DNA from 3 places in the Oceanobacillus caeni genome. Region 1 is predicted to be linked to each of the others. Evidence: riboswitches for the same ligand, from Rfam matches in the RefSeq annotation. Region 1 holds a riboswitch; each other region holds the start of a gene.

Evidence for each region. Region 1 has a riboswitch for cobalamin ahead of ACFQ18_RS11170 (ribonucleoside-diphosphate reductase subunit alpha). Riboswitches for the same ligand answer to the same signal wherever they lie in the genome.
Region 2: another riboswitch for cobalamin. It lies ahead of ACFQ18_RS04325 (hypothetical protein); the one in region 1 lies ahead of ACFQ18_RS11170 (ribonucleoside-diphosphate reductase subunit alpha).
Region 3: another riboswitch for cobalamin. It lies ahead of ACFQ18_RS11665 (ABC transporter substrate-binding protein); the one in region 1 lies ahead of ACFQ18_RS11170 (ribonucleoside-diphosphate reductase subunit alpha).

What each region holds. Positions count from the first base shown of each region.
Region 1 covers NZ_JBHTKV010000014.1:29,213-37,198, forward strand. Annotated here, with positions in the region: gene ACFQ18_RS11145 (N-acetylmuramoyl-L-alanine amidase) at 1-928, shown strand, start outside; gene ACFQ18_RS11150 (hypothetical protein) at 1,039-1,197, shown strand; gene ACFQ18_RS11155 (hypothetical protein) at 1,328-1,507, opposite strand; gene ACFQ18_RS11160 (ribonucleotide-diphosphate reductase subunit beta) at 1,616-2,659, opposite strand; gene ACFQ18_RS11165 (flavodoxin) at 2,631-3,086, opposite strand; gene ACFQ18_RS11170 (ribonucleoside-diphosphate reductase subunit alpha) at 3,071-5,392, opposite strand; cobalamin riboswitch at 5,425-5,616, opposite strand; gene ACFQ18_RS11175 (ABC transporter ATP-binding protein) at 5,874-6,668, opposite strand; gene ACFQ18_RS11180 (ABC transporter permease) at 6,661-7,647, opposite strand; gene ACFQ18_RS11185 (ABC transporter substrate-binding protein) at 7,756-7,986, opposite strand, start outside.
Region 2 covers NZ_JBHTKV010000003.1:165,456-173,441, reverse strand. Annotated here, with positions in the region: gene ACFQ18_RS04335 (bifunctional 2-methylcitrate dehydratase/aconitate hydratase) at 1-283, opposite strand, end outside; gene mmgD (citrate synthase) at 377-1,480, opposite strand; gene ACFQ18_RS04325 (hypothetical protein) at 1,464-1,703, opposite strand; cobalamin riboswitch at 1,872-2,082, opposite strand; gene nfsA (oxygen-insensitive NADPH nitroreductase) at 2,262-3,014, shown strand; gene ACFQ18_RS04315 (DinB family protein) at 3,167-3,625, shown strand; gene rbsB (ribose ABC transporter substrate-binding protein RbsB) at 3,686-4,594, opposite strand; gene ACFQ18_RS04305 (ABC transporter permease subunit) at 4,607-5,545, opposite strand; gene ACFQ18_RS04300 (sugar ABC transporter ATP-binding protein) at 5,547-7,028, opposite strand; gene rbsD (D-ribose pyranase) at 7,178-7,588, opposite strand; gene rbsK (ribokinase) at 7,592-7,986, opposite strand, start outside.
Region 3 covers NZ_JBHTKV010000015.1:43,838-51,823, forward strand. Annotated here, with positions in the region: gene wrbA (NAD(P)H:quinone oxidoreductase type IV) at 1-248, shown strand, start outside; gene ACFQ18_RS11635 (hypothetical protein) at 366-1,334, opposite strand; gene ACFQ18_RS11640 (TatD family hydrolase) at 1,446-2,222, shown strand; gene ACFQ18_RS11645 (hypothetical protein) at 2,235-2,666, shown strand; gene ACFQ18_RS11650 (DUF2306 domain-containing protein) at 2,866-3,345, shown strand; gene ACFQ18_RS11655 (hypothetical protein) at 3,417-4,022, shown strand; gene ACFQ18_RS11660 (purine/pyrimidine permease) at 4,156-5,454, opposite strand; cobalamin riboswitch at 5,867-6,062, shown strand; gene ACFQ18_RS11665 (ABC transporter substrate-binding protein) at 6,307-7,287, shown strand; gene ACFQ18_RS11670 (FecCD family ABC transporter permease) at 7,247-7,986, shown strand, end outside.

The sequences.
Region 1 (7,986 bases):
ATTCCAAGAACAATATGGGTGGGTTCAAACATATTATCAAGGAAAAGAAGCTTGGATTGCAAAACACCATCTTATTCCATTAGATGAAAGCCAAGTAAGTCAGGTAAAGCAAGCAACTGTTTTATCTATTGAAACGATTACTATTACGGCGGATGGAGTAAATATTCGCTCAGGTCCAGGTGAAGAATATCCCGTTATCGGTTCCGCTTCATCAGGTAAAACATATGAGCTTATACATACTGAAGGTAGTTGGCATAAGGTTTCCTTAAAAGGAGGCAAAACTGGTTGGGTTGCTTCCGAGTTAACGAATAAAAATGCAGTAAATAATAGTGGGAATAGTGAAAAACCCAAAGTGAACGCCAAAACACTATCCCCAACGAAACAAAGTGGCTCCTTATCTGACCGTCATATTGTACTTGATCCAGGGCATGGTGGTCGTGATCCTGGGGCAATTGGACTCGGTGGGATTTACGAAAAAAGCTTAACGCCGCCAATAGCAAATAGAGTTGCAGACAGGCTAAGAAATGCAGGTGCAAACGTAACGATTACTCGCGAAGGCGATTACTATGTATCTTTAGAGCAAAGAGCAGCGATTAGTAACTCGCATGATACGGATGCCTTTATAAGTTTACATTTTAATGCTTACCCAATTCTATCTGCACAAGGAATTAGTACGTTTTACTATTCCCGACCGGGACAACAATTGGCAAAAAGTGTACAAGCTTCCCTTTATTCTAATGTAACATTATATAACCGTGGTATTAAAAGAGAGGATTACCACGTATTGCGTAATACAGCAGCACCAGCCATCTTAATTGAACTTGGCTTTATAACTAATCCGCATGATTTGAATATTATTCAAACGGTAGATTATGAGCAACAAGTGGCTGAGGCGATAACGAGTGGACTTATTGATTATTTTAAATAGTGAACGATGAATGGCATGCGTAAAGACGTATGCCATTTTTATTTTACATTTCTTGTAAGGTTATACTTAGAAATCTTTTGTAAATAATAAAAGGAAGGAGGAGGACTTGTATGCAGCGAGATCAACAGGCTAATAAGAATTTGACTTCAAGTATGAAACCAGGATTTGCTGGAACCGACGCCAAAAAGGTAAAACAGGAAATTCAACAGGATATAAAAGAAGGACAAGGTGCAATGACTTCTAGAGAGGCTGGAGCAATGAGAGACTAAAAAAACAGTAAGAACAACGAACAACATAATGGTATGGATTAAACTTTTCCTAGTTCATTCTACCAAAAGAGGTGCTAATCGCTTATAAGCGATAGCACCTCTTTTGGTATTTACCTATATTACATTTTTTCTAATGAAACCACTTTTCTGGTTCCAGATCTATCGTTTTCTTATCGGATTTTTTTTCATTTAATTCCCTTACACCCTGTTGGAACTTTATGTATATATATAACTCACGCATAATTTCATCTAAAGAGGCATTCTCTGGTAAATCTTTAATAAGTTTTAGAACCTCTTCTTTCTCTGACATGTTAACCTCCCCCTTCTCTTATTTTCAGTATAGCATAGAAATTCTCTTACCTTACCATGCTATGATTTGAAAAAATAGATGATGCTAAGGGGGAGTTTGCTGCTTTACTTATAAGTCATCAAAACCGTTTAAATCGCTCGTCTTCGTATACTGTCTAGACTTTTGTTCAAAGAAATCTGTTTTAGTTCCGTCAATATTATCTGCATACGCGCGAATCCACTTCATCGGGTTCTCCGTGAATTCTGGATATATTTCACTTAACCCCATCATCCGAAGCATTTTATTGGCACGATATTTGATATATCCCTCCATCTCGGCTAAATCAAAGCCGTCGACATCCTTCAGAACATAATGGGACCACTCTGTTTCTAGTTCAACAGATTCTTTGAAATGATCATATACCCAAGTGATAAAGGTTTCGTTGTTATACTCTGGGTTTTCAGCTAATGTGGCACGGAATAATTCGGTTATGAATCGGCCATGCTCCAGTTCATCACGATTAATATAGCTAATCATCGTTGACGTACCTACCATCTTATTATCCCTTGCCAAATGATAAAAGAATGCGAAACCAGAATAGAAAAACATTCCTTCTAATAGGGTTGTATAAACTAAAGTTTTTAATATATTTTCAAGTGTTGGTTTCTCTACAAAATCATTATATTGATTCATGATCGTTTGATTCCGTTTAAGTAGTACTGGATCGTTTCTACCATGTTCAAAGGAACGCTTCTGTTCATCCAATGATACAACCGACGATAGGACATAGGAATAGCTTTCATTATGAACAGCCTCCTGTTGTGCAATGACCGCCATAATCGATTGAACAGAAGGATCTGTTGCATATAAACTTAGGAGTAAAGCTGTCCTTGTTTGAGGTCCATCCAACGTAGATAATAAACCAATAATTTTTAAGTATGCTTCTTGTTCAGCAGGTGTTAATCTCGGAAATTCCTTTACATCATTGGACATATTAATTTCATCCGCTTGCCAGTAATTCCCTACTAGACGTTTATACATTTTGTACCAATGGGGGTACGCAATATCATTCCAATTCAGAATTCCACTAGAAGTACCACCAAATATCCCGGTTGATTTATTTGGATGTATCGGCTCCAGTGTTTTAGCCTTGTTTAAGATTATATTTTGCACCATATAACACTCCTTCTACCCAATCGATCACCTTTTTCGCTTGGCTTCCTCTTGGTGACTGCTCAATTTTTAACTCCGGATAGGAACTATTGTAAAAGATAGCTAGTTTACTAGCTGCCAAACAAAATAAATCATCTCCACCAAACTGTGTATCTCCTGTACCAAAGACAAATATATTTGGCGGTTTATATCCTATTTCCAGGACAAAATCCTTAACTTCATCTGGTGTACTCCCTCTTTCCCATGTAAAAGTTCCAAGGAAAATATAATCATATTGCTCTGGGCTAATAGGCAAATCAATCCCTATCCGGTGCATCTCTACTTCAACATTTTCTTTTAGTAATGTTTCTTCAATTAATTCTGCTGTTTCCTTTGTATTACCGCTATAAGATAAATACGCGATTATTGCCTTCAACTTTGACACCATTCACATTCTTCTACGTCATTTGATGTAGATCTTACATAATATGTCGTTTTTAGTCCCTCACGCCATGCTTGTAGATGAAGGTCTAGTAACACAGATGCCCGTATTGTATTTGGTACATAAAAGTTAAAAGAAATACTTTGATCAATATGTTTCTGTCTCGCAGCATTTTGCTTAATGGACCAACGTTGATCCACGATGTAAGCAGAACGACGGTAAATATCATACGTACGATGGTCGATGTCTGGTGCAGTTACGGGAATTTTAAAATCCTTCTTTTCTTCGTAATAGAAAGGCTTGAAGATCGGATCAATACTTGCGGTGGACCCAGCGATCATAGCAGTCGTTGAATTCGGTGCTACAGCCATTAAATATGCATTACGCATTCCGTTTTCTTTTACCTCTTCCATGAGTTTTATCCAGGTATCATCTTTATATCCTTTTTCCTCAAAATAAGCTCCTGTACTCCATTTACTTCCATGGAATTCAGGATAATGTCCCTTTTCTTTACTTAGTTTCATACTGCTCTTAATGGTCAAATAGGCTATTTTTTCATAAAGGGTGTCCGCATATTGAACGGCTTCTTCCGTTTCCCACTTGATTCCCATTACTGCTAATAAATGATGCCAACCAAATGTCCCCAGCCCAATAGCGCGGTACTTTTTATTCGTTCGTTCAGCCTGTTTAATTGGTAATGTATTAATATCAATAACATTATCCAGCATCCGGACTTGAATAGGGATAAGACGTTCTAATACCCCTTCTGGAACAGCCTTACCTAGATTAATAGAACTTAAATTACAGACAACATAATCACCAGGTTTATATTTTTTAACGATGGTCTCCTCATTCTCCACATACTCCTCTAGAAACTCAGATGGAGATTGATTTTGCGTAATTTCTGTACATAAATTGGAACAATAAATAATCCCTGTATGTGCATTACTGTTCTTTCGATTCACTTCATCCCGATAAAACATAAATGGGGTTCCGGATTCAAGTTGCGATCTCATAATCCGTTTCATGATATCGATTGCCGGCACTTTTCTTTTGGATTGAAGTGGTGCTTCGATACACTGTTCGTATTTTTCTCGAAAACTCCCACTTCCCTTTTGCTCATCAAAATAGTCTTCTAATGAAAAGCCCATAACCTGACGAATTTCATGCGGATCAAATAAATACCATTCCCCTCTCTTATCTACTTGTTCCATAAAGTAATCAGGTAGACAAACTCCGGTAAAAATATCATGAGCACGCATTCGATCGTCGCCATTATTTAACTTAAGATCTAAAAATGCCTCAATATCTCGATGCCATACATCTAAATATACTGCGATTGCGCCTTTCCTCGTTCCTAACTGATCAACACTTACAGCTGTATTATTTAACTGTTTAATCCATGGAATTACTCCACTGGACATCCCCTTAAAACCTTTTATATCACTACCTCTGGAACGAATTTTACCCATGTAAACCCCGATTCCACCGCCATTTTTAGATAACCTAGCAATGTCTGTATTACTATCATAAATGGACTGAAGGCTGTCATCGACTGTATCAATGAAACAACTAGATAGCTGACCATGGGTTTTGCCGGCATTTGCTAGCGTTGGGGTTGCTACTGTCATATACAAATTACTTAGTGCCCAGTATGCCTCTTCTACTAGTTGCGTCCGTCTTGATTTATCTTCATTTTGCATTAAATGCATCGCAATAATCATCCAGCGTTCTTGTGGTAGCTCATGTGTATTCTTCTCAAAATCTGTAGCCAAATATCTAGTAGCTAAAGTATAAATCCCTAAGTATGTAAAATTCATATCCTTATCTGGGTCTATTAAATCCCCAAAATAATTAATTTCATCTTCCGTATACTTTCCCAGGAAATGACTGGAATATATACCTTTATCCGTTAAACTCTTTATTAATTTAAGAAATGATCCGTAGTTTTTATTTTTATCATCGTAATTTCGGTTTATTGCTGCCTGTTTATATAATCTTTGTAAATAAAGTCTTGCGGCAAAGAAGGACCAATCTGGGTTTGCCTCATCTATTTCTTCTAGCGCCTTTTTTATTAGAAAATCTAATCCTTTTTCATATTCTTGATAATGGTTAAGACTTGTCTCTACTTTTTCTATGAATAAGCCTATGTCTAAAGATAGGCCTTTTGCCGCCTTTTCTATCACCCTATTTAATTTTTCATTTTCTTTAACCATTTCTACAATCATCATAGCCCTCCTCTTGTAATTAAACACCAAAAAACCGTTCACCAGAGCATGAACGGTTATAAACGACAGAAAGTATGTACCAATCTATCATTTCACCATCCCTCACCCCGGGGATTTGAAACTAAAGAAAAATGGCAGGTATCCTGACTTGTGTATCAAACCTACTAGAGCCCTTCCCATATCACAGTCTTTAAAGCCTGTTAATACAGTGGGTTTCTCTTTCGTAACACTTACAGTTGCGGGGGCAGTTCTAGATTTACACTAGATTCCCTATTAAGACTACAGTCACCATTCGTCTATTCACTATATATAGTATTTGCTTTTGCTGTTATGTACAATATATTGATGAATCAAACATATCATAGAGTTTAATAGAAAGCAATACAAAAAATACATAAAGAAGACTTCCATCAGTGGGGGCTTTTTCCTTCATCCCCCACTGATGGTTAGCCACACTTATCGGACCTTTACGGCAGTTAATCTCCCATAGAGGCTTGAAGTGGAATAAAAAGGCACAAAAGCATTTCAAAATGCCCTTGTACCTTTAATTTTAATAGATTTGATACTAGTTTAACACCGCACGGTCACTGCCAAATTGTTCGCCACGAATGCGTTGGAATTCGTGCAGAAGGTTTTCGATAGTAAGATTTTGCTTTTCTTTCCCACGAACATCGAAAATAATTTGCCCTTTATCCATCATAATTAATCGATTTCCTAAATCCAATGCTTGTTGCATATTATGGGTAATCATTAATGTTGTTAATCCGGATTCTTTGACAACCTTTTCTGTCAAATTCGTAATTAATTCTGCACGTGACGGGTCTAGAGCAGCTGTATGCTCATCTAAAAGAAGAATATCTGGTTGTGTAAAAGTAGACATTAATAAGGATAATGCCTGCCTCTCCCCACCTGAAAGTAAGCCAACCTTCGCAGTTAATCGATCTTCTAGACCTAAGTTAAGAGTCTTCAAATAATCTCTAAACATCTCTTTTCGCTGTTTTGTAACACCTAATTTAAGTATTCTCTTTCTTATACGAGAATACGCCATCGCCAAATTCTCTTCTATCGTCATAGATGGTGCTGTTCCGGCCATAGGATCCTGAAAGACACGACCAATATATTTAGAACGCTTATATTCCGGCAAATCTACAACCTGTTTCCCATTAATAAACACATCCCCGACATCAGGTATTAGCACTCCAGAAACGATATTCATAAGTGTTGATTTACCAGCTCCATTACTACCAATTACTGTGACAAAGTCCCCTTTTTCAAGTTCTAGATTGATGTTTTGTAAAGCTTTCTTTTCATCCGGAGTGCCTTCATTAAATGTAATAGAAATATCTTGTAGTTTAAGCATGGCTATCTCCCCCTGCCTTAAGTTGCTGACGTTTCATGATACGTCGTCTTTTTTCTTTTCTAGATTGAATGATTCTGGGAGCAACGAGGGCAACAACAACTATTATTGCAGTAATCAACTTCATGTCCCCAGTTTCAAGGAAGTCAAAACGTAAAGCTAGTGTGACGATAATTCGATAAATGACTGCTCCAAGAATGACCGCTAAAGTAGCTCGAACAATCGTCTTTGTACCAAATAATGCCTCACCTATAATGATAGAAGCTAAACCGATAACAATAAGTCCTAGCCCCATATTAACATCTGAGAATCCACCTAATTGAGCTATTAATCCGCCACTAAGGGCAACAAGCGCATTCGAGATACCGACGCCAACGATAATAAGTGAATCCGTGTTTGCGGAAAGACTACGGATCATTTTCTTGTTATCACCAATTGCTCGTAATGCAAGACCGACTTCTGTCTTTAAAAAGTAGTCCGTTAAAAGTTTAATAGCGAGGGTGACGAATATCATAACGATAACGATGGACCAAGTCTTAGGGAATCTTTCCATTCCTATCGCAGAAAGGAGGCCATTAAATACGGAGTCAAGTCCAATAGCATCCCAAATAGATGTTAATTGTTGAAATAACGTAGTCTCATTTAATAAAGATAAAGTTGGCTGATCCATAATCCGTAGATTAATAGAATAAAGTGCCGTCATCATTAAAATACCGGCCAATAATGAATTAATTTTTCCTTTCGTATGCAAGACACCTGTTACACAACCTGCTAAAAATCCAGCAACTGCTGCAAGTAAAGTAGCGATAATTGGAGGAACCCCATTGATAATAGAAAAGGCAGCAACCGATGCGCCAGTTACAAAACTTCCTTCTACAGTTAAATCTGGAAAGTCTAAGACACGAAAGGTTAAATAAACACCTAAGGCCATGATGGCATAGATGACTCCTGATTCTACAGCTCCAAATAATGATATAAACATAATTTCCATTCCTTTCGTGCAATTAACATGTTGTATGATTCTTCAGGGGGTAAAAAGCACTATAGAGCCAGTTCCTGTACTGGCTCTAACGTACTAATATGTCGGTAATTACTTTTCTGCTTCAACTACAGATTCATCCCAATCGGAATTCCATTCAATTCCTTGTTCTTCAGCCGCATCTTTATTGATGAATAATTTAATTTCTGGCGGAAATTCTGGAGGAATTTCGCTTACCTTTTTCTCTCCACTTAAGATATCAGCGGCCATCTCGCCAGTTCGATATCCTAATGTATAATAATCAATTCCAAATGTTGCAAAGCCACCTTTTGCTAATGAATC
Region 2 (7,986 bases), on a different contig from region 1:
GGATCATCGTTCCTATATTAAATGCCCCCTGCACTGGATCAAGAACATGAGATGTTCCGGGCACACGAGTTCCATGTGGTACGATTGTCCCAGGTACAACAGGTCCAAGTAACTTCGTGCATTCTGGGTAACTGAGTGCAAGAATGCCACCTCCTAATGTATCCAACAAAACATAACGAGCCGTTGTATAAGCTTCTGTACTCGTAATATCTTTGTTTAGAACATAGTCCGTAATTTCCTCTAATAATGGATCGGTTTTCGTTTGTTCGTTTACTTTTAGCAAAATCCTCTTCCTTTCCTATTAAATTTTCTATATGATAAGTATGAGTGCCTGTCACTTATCGGCGGGCGGTACACAACTCCCCAGTTGATCGAATTACCGCTCGCCAATATAATGTACACGTGGCCTGAAAAGTCGATTGTTTTGATGTTGTTCGATTACATGAGCACATAATCCAACTGTCCGTGCGCTAAAGAAGATTGGGGTATACAATGCAATTGGAATTCCAAGCATCCAATATACTGGAGCAGCATAATAATCAAGATTAGGGTATAGGCCTTTTTCTTCCTCCATTATCTTTTCTCCAGCTTCACACATTTCTAACAATAAAAAATCAACTTTTTTCTCACAGAGTTGCTTTAAAGATTCCTTCATAATAGATGCCCTTGGATCCATTTTCTTCATATATACACGATGTCCAAACCCCATAATCTTTTCCTTCCGTTCCAACTTATCCATTAGCATTTTTTCAAATCCAGCGACTGTTTTAGCTTCTAGCAACATATGCATCACAGCCTCATTCGCGCCCCCGTGCAAATTCCCTTTTAGTGATGCAACTGCACCAGTTAAGGATCCGTATAAGTCGGATTGTGTGGAAGCTATGACTCTCGCTGTAAATGTTGAATTTGGCATTTCGTGCTCACTATATAAAAGTAGGGATCGGTCAAAAATTTCCATTTCTTGTTCTGATGGCACTTTTCCTGTTATCATATATAAAAAATTTGCACTATACGGTAGGTCTTTACGTGGGGAAATGGGCTCATCGTTAGTTAGAATTCTATAGCTATTTACGGTAATGGTCGGAAGCTTTGCTAATAGTTCATAGGCCCGGTTTTTATTCACTTCTATAGAACGATCATCCATGTTCTTATCAATGCCGGCTAAAATAGATAAACCAGTCCTCAATCCATCCATCGGGTGTAACCGCTTAGGCAATAAAGAAAAAACATCGTTTACAAAAGTAGGAACATGGTATTCAGCCTTCAGCTTTTCTTCCATTTCACTTTTTTCTTCTGAATTAGGTAATTTACCTTCTAAAAGCAGATGCGCAACATCCAAATAATCATATTGCTGCGACAATTCAATAAGATCATAGCCTCTTAAGATGATTTTTTCTTGTTCTGTATCAAGCAAAGAAATCGCTGTTTCTGCTGCAATAACCCCTTCAAGGCCTGGAACAAAGTCAATATTTGTTTTCATCAAACTCCTCCTCTTGTCCTAGTAAATCTTTTCGCACATTGTCGAAAGCCCTTTCAAAGTTAAGTAAATAAGCCTCCTCTTTCTCTTTATTTTCTGCGTAAGCACGAATCTCTTGTTTTATTTGTGAATAACACACTTGCAATGTAGATGCTTGATCAACAACTAAATTATTCATCATGATTTCCTTTAACCTTTTAATAAAATAACTAACGGTCCCATACATTGGGTTTTCCTCCATGTGTTCCGATTTTATTTCAGAAAACAAAAAAACAACTCCCTATAGAAGTTGTTAGCATGCATAAACACATAAAAAGCAGATTAAGATGAAGCATGATAACAATGGCTATCATGTCAACCCAGTCGCATCTAACACCTCCTATCCTCGTAGGTTGGGATGTTGCTAGAATAGGCAGGTCTCCTGGCTCATGGTCATCACTTTTCGAACCTTCCCATTTTCATACGAATGAAAACAGTGGTATGTAGTCGAATCGCTCCCATATACAGTTGCGGGACAGCATCGGAGTTTAACCGATTTCCCTTTTAAGCAATAAAAAAGGTTGTTCAAAAGAATATTTTATTGCACCTATTCCTAAACCTATTAAATTAGTCCAAGTATAACATCTCCGCTTTAATATTTCAATAATTACATAAATTTTGTATATTCCAAGGGGCCAGAATAACGGACTCCTCTTGTTATTATCTGTTTCGGGTATTTTGTAATACTAGCACCTCTATACTATAATTGCCTTAAATTAATTAATAGATAAGGAGCGATGTCGAAATGAACCCTAAAGATGCATTAACGGAAACGATGAACACAATGAATAGTCACGTCTCTGTTCGCCAATATACTTCAGCACCTATACCAAAGCAACATTTGTTAGAAATGATCCGCGCGGGACAAAGCGCTTCTTCCTCTAACTTTGTTCAAGCATATTCCATCATTCGTATTACAGACCTAGAAAAAAGGGAGAAAATTGCCGAATACTCAAGGAATCAGCATGTGAAAGAAGCTTCGGAATTTCTTTTATTTTGTGGTGATTTAAAACGATTGGAACATGCTTGTATGAAACATGGAGTAGCAATGGAGCATGATAATCTTGAAAACTTTCTTGTCACTACCATTGACACAGCTTTAATGGCACAAAATATTATCGTTGCTGCAGAATCACTTGGTTATGGTGGTTGTTATATTGGCGGCGTGCGAAATAATCCGAAGCAAATCGGGGAAATTGTCGGATTACCGGATAAAGTATTCCCTTTATTTGGATTATGTTTAGGCACACCCTCCATCATCAACGACGTAAAACCTCGACTCCCTGTAGATGCTATTCTTCATGAGAATACATACCATGAGGAAAAATATGAAGATATACTGGAGGAATACGATCAAACAATAAGCGATTATTATCAGTCTAGAGCTAGTAATAATAAAAATATAGGCTGGACTGAAACGATGGCCGATTTCATGAGAAATAAAAGAAGAACCCATATGCGAGAATATATGAAAAGCAAAGGCTTTAATTTGCCATAATTAGGGGTAAATCTCTTGTCCCAATCACCACTACTTTGACTATCATAACTTTCGGCACTTGCAACCTGTCCCCCTGACTCCATATGATTAGACTTATATCTGAAAATTCGATACATTATATATAAGCCACTTAATTATTTGGAGGTTATTATATGAGCGAACTAGTTAAAGGTCAATTTGCTAGAACAAGAAAAGCTTTATCACAAGCGTTAGAAGGTATTTCGTCCGAAGTTTTAGAAATTGTTCCAGAAGGATTCAACAACAATATTCATTGGCAAGTCGGTCATATCCTGGTCGTAACCGAGCACTTTTTCTTCAAAGGTCAGGAAAAGATTCCAGCAAATTATAACGAAATTTTTGGACCTAGTACAAAACCAGATGACTGGACAGGTGATATTCCTAAAGTAGAAACCTTAATCGAGCAATTAAACGAGCAACTGGTACGTATTAAAGAGATTCCTAGCGAAGCATTTAATCAAAAACTCCCAAAGAGATTCCTAGGTAATGAGACTTATGGAGAATTGGCTGCAACGGGGGCTTTCCATGAGGCAATGCATTTAGGTCAAATTCAATCATTGAAGCGAGTTGTTGAAGCTACTAAAGTAAAGTAAGGATGTATGAAAATAACCGCCAATGCCTTGGCGGTTATTCGTCCTATCCCCACGTCTCCCCTATTTCGTTTTCAATTCCAAAGGTACTTTTATCACTTCTTCTAATTCTTCTCCATTAAGCACTTTTTCCACTGTAGAAACTGCTTCTTGTCCCATAAGGTTAGGTTGTTGTGCAATCGTCGCGGTAAGTTCACCAGCTTGAACAGAAGCTAATGCATCTTCTACTCCATCAAAACCAATGACAACGATATCTTTACCTGCCGCTTTAATTGCTTCTATAGCTCCAAGGGCCATCTCATCATTATGTGCAAACACCGCTTGAATATCGCCTTTTCCTTGCAACGTGTTTTCCATGACGGTTAATCCTTTCGTCCGATCAAAGTCTGCTGGTTGACTTGCCACAATATCAAGCTGTTTATCCGCAATATGATGGAATCCTTCTCCACGTTCTCTTGTTGCAGATGCACCTGCAATACCTTGAATTTCTGCTACTTTTGCACCTTCACCAAGTTGTTCCAAAATAAAGTCAGCTGCCATTTCTCCACCAGCTACGTTATCTGAAGTAATGAGTGTTTCTACTTCCCCGTTATCTGCGGAGCGATCAATCGTGATAACAGGAATACCCGCATTATTTGCTGATTGTACGGCAGAAGAAACTGCTGCAGAATCGGTCGGGTTAATTAAAAGAACATCCACGTTTTGTTGAATTAAATCTTCAATCCCACTAATCTCTGTTGCAGCGTCATCTTGAGCATTAACAACGATAATCTCATATCCTTTTTCCTCCGCATCCGCAACAATGGCGTCACGAAGCGAAACAAAGAACGGGTTATTCAATGTTGAAATACTTAATCCGATTTTTACATTTTCATCTTCACCTAAACCATCCTTGACAAACGGACTTTCCATGGAACATGCTGTTAAAAAGACCATCATCAAAACCATCGCAATTGTGACTAGCTTTTTCATTCTTTTCACCTCTTATGATCTCTTTCTGTCTATTAATACTGCAATTAAGATAACGACACCTTTTACCACTTGTTGATAGAAAGATGAAATACCGAGTAAGTTCATCGCATTATTCAAAATACCGATAATTAAAACCCCGATAAACGTACCTGCAATACGTCCTTTACCACCTGCAAGACTTGTACCACCAATAACAACTGCGGCAATAGCATCCATTTCATACGCTTGGCCTGCTGTTGGCTGTGCTGAGTTCAAACGTGAAGTTAGAATCATACCAGCTAATCCTGCCATCATTCCACTAATGGAATAAATCAGAACTTTCACTCGATCTACTTTAATACCGGAAATAAGTGCAGCTTTTTCATTTCCACCAAGAGCATACGTTTTACGTCCAAATGCCATTTTATGAAGCATGAACCATAATACAATAAACGCAAGAATCATCGTTACCGCTGGAACAGGAATACCTAGAAAATATCCTTTACCGAACAATTGAAATGCATAGGAATCTCCAAGTCCAGTAATTGGTTTACCTCCTGTGTAGACAAGAGTTAATCCCCGGAAAATAGTCATCGTTGCAAGGGTTACAATAAATGGAGCCAATTTTCCTTTTGCAATTAACACACCATTAAGCGCTCCAAACACCGCCCCAAGTATTGTACCAATAATAATGGCAAGAATCGGATCTATTCCAGCTACCATCATTCCAGCTGAAAGAGCACTCGTTAAAGCGAGGATTGACCCTACGGATAAATCAATTCCACCAGTCAAAATAACAAAAGTCATACCGAACGCAATCAAACCATTGATAGATATTTGTCGTAATAGATTCATAATGTTGGCCGGATCCATAAATGATGGATTTAATATCGTAACAACGACGATCAGACCGACTAACGCCAATAGAGGAAGAAATTTATTCCAAATCGTTGATAGCTTTGCTGTTTTCACTTTAATTACCCCCTGTAGCAAACGTCATAATTTTTTCTTGTGTTGCTTCTTCTCTAGCTAATTCACCAGAGATCTTCCCCTCATGAATAACTAGAATTCTATCACTCATCCCCAACACTTCAGGAAGATCTGAAGAAACCATGATGATTGCGAGTCCTCGTTCGGTTAACTCATTCATTAAATTATAAATTTCACGTTTCGCACCAACATCGATTCCTCTGGTAGGCTCGTCCATAATTAAAACTTTAGGAGAAGTACCAACCCACTTAGCTATTACTACCTTTTGTTGATTTCCCCCTGATAGATTACCAGCCTTCGTTTCTTGGGACTCCATTTTTACTTTTAATCGTTCCACCATCATTTTTACAAACTGTTTCTCACCCTTTGCTTTCACAACGCCATTTGGGGCAAAACTTTCTAAATTCGTTAAAGCTATATTTTCACGTATGGAGAAATCTAGAACTAGCCCCTCATCTTTTCTATCCTCTGTAATAAAAGCTAAGCCTTGTTTTGCAGCACTTGATGGATTTTTAATAGAAATGGGGTTTCCATTCATGATTATTTCTCCACGATCGTAAGGGTCAATCCCGAATAATGCACGCATAATCTCGGTTCGTCCTGCACCCATCAAACCAGATATCCCGAGTATTTCTCCTTCCTTTATGGAAAAATGAATATCTTCAAAAACGCCTTCTCTTGTTAACCCGTTTACTTCCATAACCGTTTCCCCGTATTTAGGGTTTCGTTCTGGATATCTATCTTCTAACTCACGCCCAACCATTTGCTTCACAATTTCATCAAAGGAAGTATCTTTAATGAACGAGGTTGCCACAGATACACCATCACGCATGACCGTAATACGATCACATATTTCAAAGATTTCTTCCATTCGATGAGAAATATAGACAAGGGAAACACCAGTTGCAGTAAGCTCCTTCATAATTTGGAACAACAATCTAATTTCTCTATCCGTTAAAGCAGCAGTTGGTTCATCCATGATAATTACTTCTGCATCAAGCATCAGTGCTTTTGCTATTTCGATCATTTGTTGCTCACCGACAGAACATGTTCCAGCTTCTTTATTTAACGGAATAGAAATATTCAACCGTTTAAAAACGCCTTCTGCTAACGTTTTCATTTCCTTCTCTTTTAAAACACCTAGTGCATTTCGTTTCTCTTTTCCAATAAATAAATTTTCCAAAACAGTCATTTGTGGCCAAATATTTAATTCTTGTCTAATAAAAGCAAGTCCAGCTTCTTCTGCTTGTTTTGAATCACTAAACACGGTTTCCTTTCCATCAATCGTAATCTTTCCTTGATCCTGATGGAAAAGCCCCGTTAAAATATTCATTAACGTTGACTTTCCTGCTCCATTTTCACCCATTAGCGCATGAATTTCCCCAGGCTCTAATTCAAAATCTACTCCTTCGAGAACCTTATTAGCTCCAAAAGCTTTGTGAATATTTTCCATCAAAATTCGCATATCAATCACCCCTCTTTTTATAAAAAAGACTTCGTCAGCGGGGGTTTTCCTTCATCCCCCACTGATGTTAGTCGCACTTATCGGAACTTTACGGGCATTAAGACTCCCGCCTACCTCCTTTGTTTCTCCAGAAGCCTGAGGTAGAAGTCTTACTGTCCGTTTAGGTGGGAGAAAAAGACACCAGCATGTAATATACAATTAGAATATGCAGTGATTTCTCCTGTTCGAATGATAGCCTTCGCATTTGCTGTCAGTTGTTTAAACTGCTCATGTTTCACATATTCCATATCGTGACCAAAAAACATTTTCATAAATTCATGTTGATTTGGATTAGTATCTTTCATTTCTTCTGCGATTGTCACCTTTTCAATAACCATGTCATCCACGACTGCTTTTACTACCTCCTGAAAAGAAGGCGTACCAGGTGTAAGTGCTAAATCTATTTTTAATACTCCATCTGGAACGGGTAGACCCGCATCGCCAATAACGATGGTATCGGTATGACCCAGATCGACTAATACTTTTGCTATATTGCTATTTAAAATGCCATTCTTTTTCATTGTTTAAAAATTCCCTTCCACTTCTTCTCTAGTTGGCATACCACCTTGTGCTCCAAACTTCGTAATCGAAATGGATGCTGCACGATTCGCGAATCGCAGTGCCTCCTTTATTGTTTTCCCTTCCGCAACAGCAACTGCAAAAGCTGCATTAAATGTATCCCCAGCTCCCGTAGTATCCACTGCTTCTACAACAAAGGACGGAACAACTTCCTCGCATTCTCCATTAAAATAACGAACTCCATTTTTTCCTTCTGTAATTAATAGCTTATTTGGATAACGAGCGAGTACCTCGGAACGATTCTCCTCCCCAAACATAACAGTAAACTCATGTTCATTCGGTGTAAGATATGTTGCAGATTCAATAACGTTATCGCTTATCTTCCGTGCGGGAGCGGGAT
Region 3 (7,986 bases), on a different contig from region 1:
AGAACCCACATGGTGGTCAAGAAGCAACCTTGCTATCTCTTTACACTTCTATGATGCATTGGGGAGCTATTATAGCGACACCTGGATATACAGATCCTGTATTGTTTGGTGCTGGTGGTAATCCATACGGAACAAGCGTAACAGTCGATCAAGATGGTAAAATGGTGGAAGATGTAGAAGCTGCTGTTAAACATCAAGCGAAGCGTACGGTAACTATTGCAGAATGGGTTAAAAAAGGAAATCAATAAAGAATAAAAAAAGGTGTTAGCTGATATAAAAGCTAATACCTTTTTTTATTCCAATGTCGACATTTCCCGGGAAATGTCGACAATATTTTTCATGATACAATAGGCTATGCGTTTAATCTAATAATGCCCGTATTTCTTTTTTCTCCATAAAAAATAGGGGATAAGACTTAATAAAATACCCAATATTATAGCAATAGTGCCTATAAGGACAGTATCCGTCATCATTATTTCCACGATATCCCAAAAGGTTATGTCTTTAACGAAAACTTGGTACGGGTTATCCACGTTATAAATGATTGGTATAGAATCTGTATATCTGTTATAAGTGGGCCAAGTAACTCCCTTAGCGATAAATATGCTTTCATCCTGATTAGCTGGTCGATACATTAACGAAATGTAATATTCATGGTCTCCATGTAAAGACGAATTTAAATCAACATCTTTATCCAATATAAGTGCATTAGCTTCTGCATGATTGTCTCCGAAAAATCTTTCGTAGCCATTTTCCAATGCATCTTTTCCTTCAGTAAAGGAGAAGTAAAACAAAGTTGCAACGATTCCTCCAAATATAACAAAGGTTATTATAAAATTTCCAACCTTTTCTAAGTGTAATACTTTAGCTATTATCCCGAATCCTTCTCGAATGGGCTTAATTTTCATCATCCAATATAGAATATAGCCAGCTGGATAAAGGCTAAAGATCATTAATAAAATGTAAAATATATGAATCTCTTCTTTTAAATGGCTTTCTAAATAAAACTCCCCATCCGCTTCAAAGCCAGCAATGGAATCGCCAACCTCTGCTCTTTCAAAAAAATCCTGACTTACTCTTATCATGGAGGAATTGTATTTTGTGGGAACATGGCTTTCAGGGATTGCTTCTATTTGAATGGAAAATTCTGGCCCCTCTAAAAGATTAACTACTGCAAATTTTCGTATGACCTTCATTTCAACGATGTTGTTATTTGCTTCTTCCATGAATTCCTTATGTTCTAACCAGTTTCCGTAAATCGTAATTAATAAGAATATAAATGCGAGAAAGGCAAATAACCTTGACCATATAAACCCCTTTTTGTTGTTCTTCATATTTGTCTCCTTTAACTATTAAATTCTCTTATATGTATATTACTTATTTTATAACTATTGTAAATAGTATTCCAAAAAGTATTATAATAGGTACAATATGGAAAATAGGAAGTGAAACGTTTGAAGATCATCGATGCTCATATTCACTTAGATTTCTATAATCAATATGAAATAAATCAAATACTTAATCTAGAGTTTTTAGAGGCATTGGTATCCGTATCTACTAATCTTAACTCATGTAAGAAAAATCTCCAGTTATCTTTGAATAATCGGAAAGTGAAAGCTGCATTTGGGTTTCATCCAGAGCAACGGCCACCAAATGAGCAAGAATTGGAGAGCTTAATTAAATGGATGAAGAAGCATAAAGATGTAATGATTGCAATTGGTGAGGTAGGCCTGCCATATTACTTGAGTAAGGAAGGAAAAGTTTCCGAAAAAGAATTTCAGTTATATGCTGAATTGCTTGAAGTATTTGTTAAACTGGCAAAAGAGTGGGATAAGCCAATGGTTATACATGCTGTTTACGACGACGCTCCGATTGTTTGTGATCTTTTAGAGAAGTATTCTGTAACCAAAGCACATTTTCATTGGTTTAAAGGGGATGAAGCTACTATTGCTAGAATGATTGAAAATGGCTACTATATCTCCGTTACTCCAGAGGTCGTATATAAAGAAAAAATTCAGAGGCTAGTTCAAATTTATCCCATTGATCAAATGATGGTGGAGACAGATGGTCCTTGGAAATTCGAAGGCCCATTCGTAGATAAGAAAACAGAGCCAACTATGATCAAACAATCTATATCCACTATAGCAAGATTAAAAAGTCTTTCAGAAATAGAAGTTGCAGAAAAAGTATTAAATAACACAAAGCAATATTATGGATTCTAAGGGGGAAGCATGTTGAAGCCAATCTTTTCAATCATTTTTATATCCTTTTTATCATTAATGGGATGCAGCTCACAACATGATGAGACGATGACTTTATTAGATGAAAAAGTTGTAGAAGTTAAGGTCTCAGAATCAAAAGGGTTAGGTGGTATGAACGAGGATATTATATATTCGTTTAAGGATCAAAAATCTTTGAATATCTTTGAAACGGCTATTCGAACTGCAGTAGAGCAGCCGGGAGAGAAGGTTGTTTCTGAACCTGAGTATGATGTAATGGTTGAATATAAGTCATCTAACGGTGAATTCCCAACTCATGGTTTGCATTTATGGTTAGGAAAGGAAGATGAAGTAAGCACGTTCGTTTACATAGCAGATGATGTTGTGTATCATACTTCTCCTAAGATGACGAATAAGTTTAGAATGTTGTTAGTGGAGAGTGAATAAAGAATTATATGAATGGGATGAATGAAATGAGCAAAAACAAAGAGATAGTTGTAAGGTTTCATTTTGGTTTTCTGATTAGGCTTGCCTTCCATTGGAATTTAAAACATATTAATCAAGATTAATACTGGGAAGTTAGATAAGGGAGGATATGATTGTTTAAAATAATCATTTGCACCTTAAAAAGAGATGATCGGAAGTGATGTGCATGATGGATACTTTACTAGTCATCCATATTCTAACTGGTATTCTTTGTTTAATAACGGGTGTATTCGCCATGATTGCTAAAAAAAGAAGAGGAAAACATACGAGATTTGGACAAATTTATCATTTGTCCTACATCGGTGTATTTTTAACAGCTATTTTCATGTCTATAATAAACTGGGAAGAGAGCCAGTATCTATTCTACATTGCTTTGTTTTCTTATAGTTTAGCTTTAATGGGTTTCCTGTCTGTTAAAAAGAAGAAATCGAAAAAATGGTTATCGATACATTTAGGTGGAATGCTAGGTTCTTATATTGGAATAGTTACAGCAACGTTAGTAGTTAATATACATAAGATTCCATACTTAAATGAATTTCCTGTTCTTATTTTCTGGTTTTTACCGACCATCATTGGAACACCTTTTATAGTTATGGTAGGTAAGAAATATGGGCCAAAGCCTAGAAAAATGATCAAATAACTGAAACTTTTCTTCATGAAACCCGTAAGGATGGTAACAAGTATTATTCTGTAATAAAGGAGGAACGTCACTTGGTCTTATTTTTAGAACTGATATTTTTTCTAGCAATCGGATACTATATTTATCAATTTGTTCAAGTGTTATTTCGATTAGGTCATCACGTTGTTTTACCTATATCGGAAAAGGAACTATTAGGGATTCGAAAACATCCAGATAAGCTAATTTATCATCCAATATTTTCTCGGCAAAAAAGAGGAATTATTTTCTATTCTTGTTTGCTTCTTTTTATTGTTACCATGTTTTTCTTATTATTTTTTTTCCGAGAAGAAGATAGTATAAATTGGCTGTTAAATGTCATGTTTTTACTTCCTTTGACATACTCCGATGATATTTTGAATTTATTCGCAATCGTGGATGACGGCATATTATCAGGAAACCGGTTTATTTCCTGGAATAAAATAAAAGATGTTCAATTCATTCCGATTGATATGAATCATAGATTTTATGGATTTAATAAGGAAGTGAATAACGGGTATGAATTAAAGGTAAAGGGTAGGTTCAGATCAACAAGTTGTGTTGTCATGTCAGATGAAATGAAAGATAAGTTAACAGAAATAATTAGTGAAAAAGCTAATATACAGGTAAATGAAGCGATGAAAGAAGTATCTATAAAATGATGGAGAAGCTAGAAAAAAAATATTAGTCTGAAAAAATCCGAACTATGATCAAAAATCTTCCATTAGAATTTGAGTTAGTTCGGATTTCTCTTTAAATACTGATATCCCATTCACGCAATGCGGATTCTAAATGTTAATCCACGTTATTTTTCGTTCTCCATAGTTGTTCAATAATGATGACTAAACCTGTTCCGACAATTAATCCGTTACCCATTACGTTTTGCACGATCATTGGTAAATCAGCAAATACTTCAGTTGGTAAGAACATAATTCCCATTCCGATTAAATAGGAGACCCCAAGTATAGTTATTTTTCTTGAGTCCAATTTTACTGATGTTAAATTTTTCACTGCTAACCCAACTAATTGAACGAAAGAGGCCATTATTGCTGCATTCGCAATCGGACCCGGAAGGCTAGATATAAGTGAAATGACCGGTGGGAAAAACGTAAAGATAATTAACAGTATCGTAGCGTAAACAAAAGGTTTCCTACGTTTTTGACCGGTTAAAGCCATAAAGCCAGAAGTAGTAGCTAATGGCACATTTGCGATTCCGGCAAACCCTCCAGCTAATCCATGACTAATACCAGAAAACATTGTTCCTTTGTTTATTTCTGTATTACTGTCTTTCGGTTGTCGACCTAGTATTTGATTGGCTGCCACAATGGAAGCAACTGTATTAGAAATAACAATGACTGCTGTAAAAAAGGCGATTGGAATTAGACTTATATCGAAAATTGGTGTTCCAAAGGCAAATAGTTCAGGGAATGAAAACCATGAGACATTTCCCGGATGGTTTTCTGTTCCGATAACTATGGCATAGCCTACCCAACCAATAACAATTCCAATGAAAACTGCATAACTGCTTAACCAACCTTTAGCGAAGGTTGATAATCCTAGAATGGTAAAGAAGGTAATAAATGCAAGGATTGCTTCTGTTAACTGAATGGTATTGGAATCCCCTTGTAGGCCTAACATCCCGCCCAAAAAGGTACCACTTAATTGAACCGTTAATAGTAGGAAAAAGGTTCCTGTAACTAACGGTGTGAAAACAGGTAAGATTTTCTGTGCGAGTTTTAAGAAACCGAATAAAAATAAAAAGAGCCCTGTTAAGAGCATAAGGGTTTCTAATGAACGTAATGTATCGGCTAAAGAGTTTCCATTTTGTAACCCCGTTACGGCCATGACAGAAAAAATACTAATCCAAATTCCCGCTGGACCCTCCATAATTGGAAGTTTATGGCCAAATAAAACTTGAAGTAAAGAAGCAACGCCTATGGCAAAAAAGGAACGCTGCATTAACCCAGATACTTCGATAAAATCCATCTGGTAAATGGCTCCAATTACAATGGGCATAGCAACAGAGCTTGCAAGTAAGAAAACGAACCATTGAACGGTTTCCATGGTTGTGCTTGCAAAGTTAGATTTATTCAATTCAAACACTCCTATTTCTGTAAAGAAACTATTAATAGTAATATTTTATCATTAGTTTTCTATATTTGGAGAAAAAAGTATACGAACCATTTGATTCACGTTCCAAAATTAATCTTAATATGTCATAATTCTGCATGATTTGCTATAAAAAGAGTATGCTTTGTTTTCATTTTGCGTATTTAGTAGTATGATAAAATAGTAATGGAAAATTATATACGAAATGGAATTAGGTGTCTAATATAGACTGAAAGTGAGTGTTCAAAAAGGGAGATGAAAAGGACCGAGGTCGGCTAACTGCGCAACGTCCTTTTGCAACGCCGATACTAGCACGTCCTGTGCGTCGCAGTTCGAGGCGGTGTAGCTTTCGTTACCGGAACGTATGCAGTAAATACGTGAGGAACGGAAAAGCAAGCATTCATGCGAAATGCGAAGTGTCATTTTCACCGGACTTTTTGAACAACCTCTTAAAAGGGAAGTTGGTGCAAACCCAACGCGGTCCCGCCACTGTAAATGGGAGCGAACTACAAATACCACTATACGTTATGTATGGGAAGGTGTAGTAAGCAATGATCATGAGCCAGGATACCTGCCTAATTCAACGCACTAGTACCTACGAGGATGGGAGGAAGGTGGTGACAGGATTATACTATCTGGAATTATCTGCATCTTTACGTTCATCTGTAGAGATGTTTTTTGTTTTACAAAAGTATTTAGCAGTTAGGAAAGCATAAAAATCTTTTCCATCTGGGGATCCGATTACTCGCCCCACCGTAAAGATTTTCATGAGTGCAACTAAGGCATTCATCCAAAAGTATGGAGAATGCCAAGTTTTCTAAGGGGGATTTGTAAAGAATGAAAAAGTTAATGTCGCTTTTATTTTTAATGTTTTTCGCAATTGGAATGATTGCTGGTTGTGGTAGTGAAGAACCAAAGGATGCAAACACTGATAATAATGCTGAAAATACAGAACAAGCGGAACAAGCAGGAGATCAAGCATTCCCAGTAACCATTACGGATGCAACAGACCAAGAAGTAACGATTGAGAAAGAGCCTGAAAAAATCGTTTCTCTAATTCCAAGTAATACAGAAATTGCCTTTGCATTAGGCTTAGGTGATAAGGTAGTTGGAGTATCTGACAACGATAATTATCCGGAAGAAGTTGCGGATATTGAAAAAATTGGTGGAATGGAATTTAATATTGAAAAAATTATATCTTTAGAGCCTGATTTAGTATTAGCACATGCTTCTAGTATGGGAAGTTCTGAAGAGGGATTTCAACAATTAAGAGATTCTGGTATCCCAGTTCTTGTTGTAAATGATGCAACAAATTTCAATCAAGTATATGATACGATTCAAATGATTGGTCAAGTAACTGGTACCGAGGAAGAAGCGGAAACAATCATAACCGATATGAAGAATGAATTTGATGATATTCAAGCAAAAGCAGAAGAAGTGGCAGATAAGAAATCTGTTATTTTTGAAATTTCCCCTGCGCCAGAAATTTATGTAGGTGGAAAAAATACATTTATGGATGAGATATTAGCCACAATAAATGCAGATAACGCTATAGAGGAGGAAGGTTGGCCTAAAGTAGATGAAGAAACATTGTTAGGCTATAATCCTGATGTCATCATTACGACGTATGGTGAGTATACAGAAGATGCTATAGACCAAGTGAAGGAAAGAAAAGGTTGGGAAGATGTCACTGCAGTTAAGGAAGACCAAGTATTTGATGTCCAAACTGATCTTGTAAGTCGTCCAGGCCCAAGACTTGTTGAAGGAGTTAAAGAAGTTGCGAAAGCAGTTTACCCTGAAATATTTAGCGAAGAATAAGATTCTTGCCTATACATTAGCAACTATATTTACGATTCTTTCTTTATTATTGGGGATATCTATCGGTACGGTTTCTGTACCAATAGTAGACATCGTTCAAATTATTGGTGCAGAAATCTTTCATTATTCTATTGATCATATTGACCCGATGTATCAAAGTATTGTATTAAATATTCGATTGCCAAGAGTCATCTTAGCAGGACTTGTTGGGGCGGCACTAGCCATTGCTGGTGCTGCCTTTCAAGGTCTACTTAGAAACCCATTAGCAGATCCTTATACATTAGGGGTTTCTTCAGGTGCCTCAGTGGGTGCAGTTGTCACCATCTTTTTTGGTATTTCCCTGCCATATATTGGAGCATTCACCTTACCATTTTTAAGCGTTGTTTTTGCCTTTATTACTATTTTTCTCGTTTTAACATTTGCTCGTAAAATTGATCGTTCGATGAGAGTGGAAACGATTATATTAACAGGTGTTATTTTTAGTTCCTTTTTAGGTGCCTTTATTTCGCTCATGATATCACTCACTGGTAATGAATTAAAGCAAATTATTGGCTGGCTTTTAGGGAGTGTCTCCATGCGGGGATGGGATTATATTAAAATTATTTTGCCATTTTTTGTACTAGGTTCTGTGTTATTAATGGCGAATGGTAGAGAATTAAATGCGATGTCATTCGGTGAGGATCGAGCACAATATCTAGG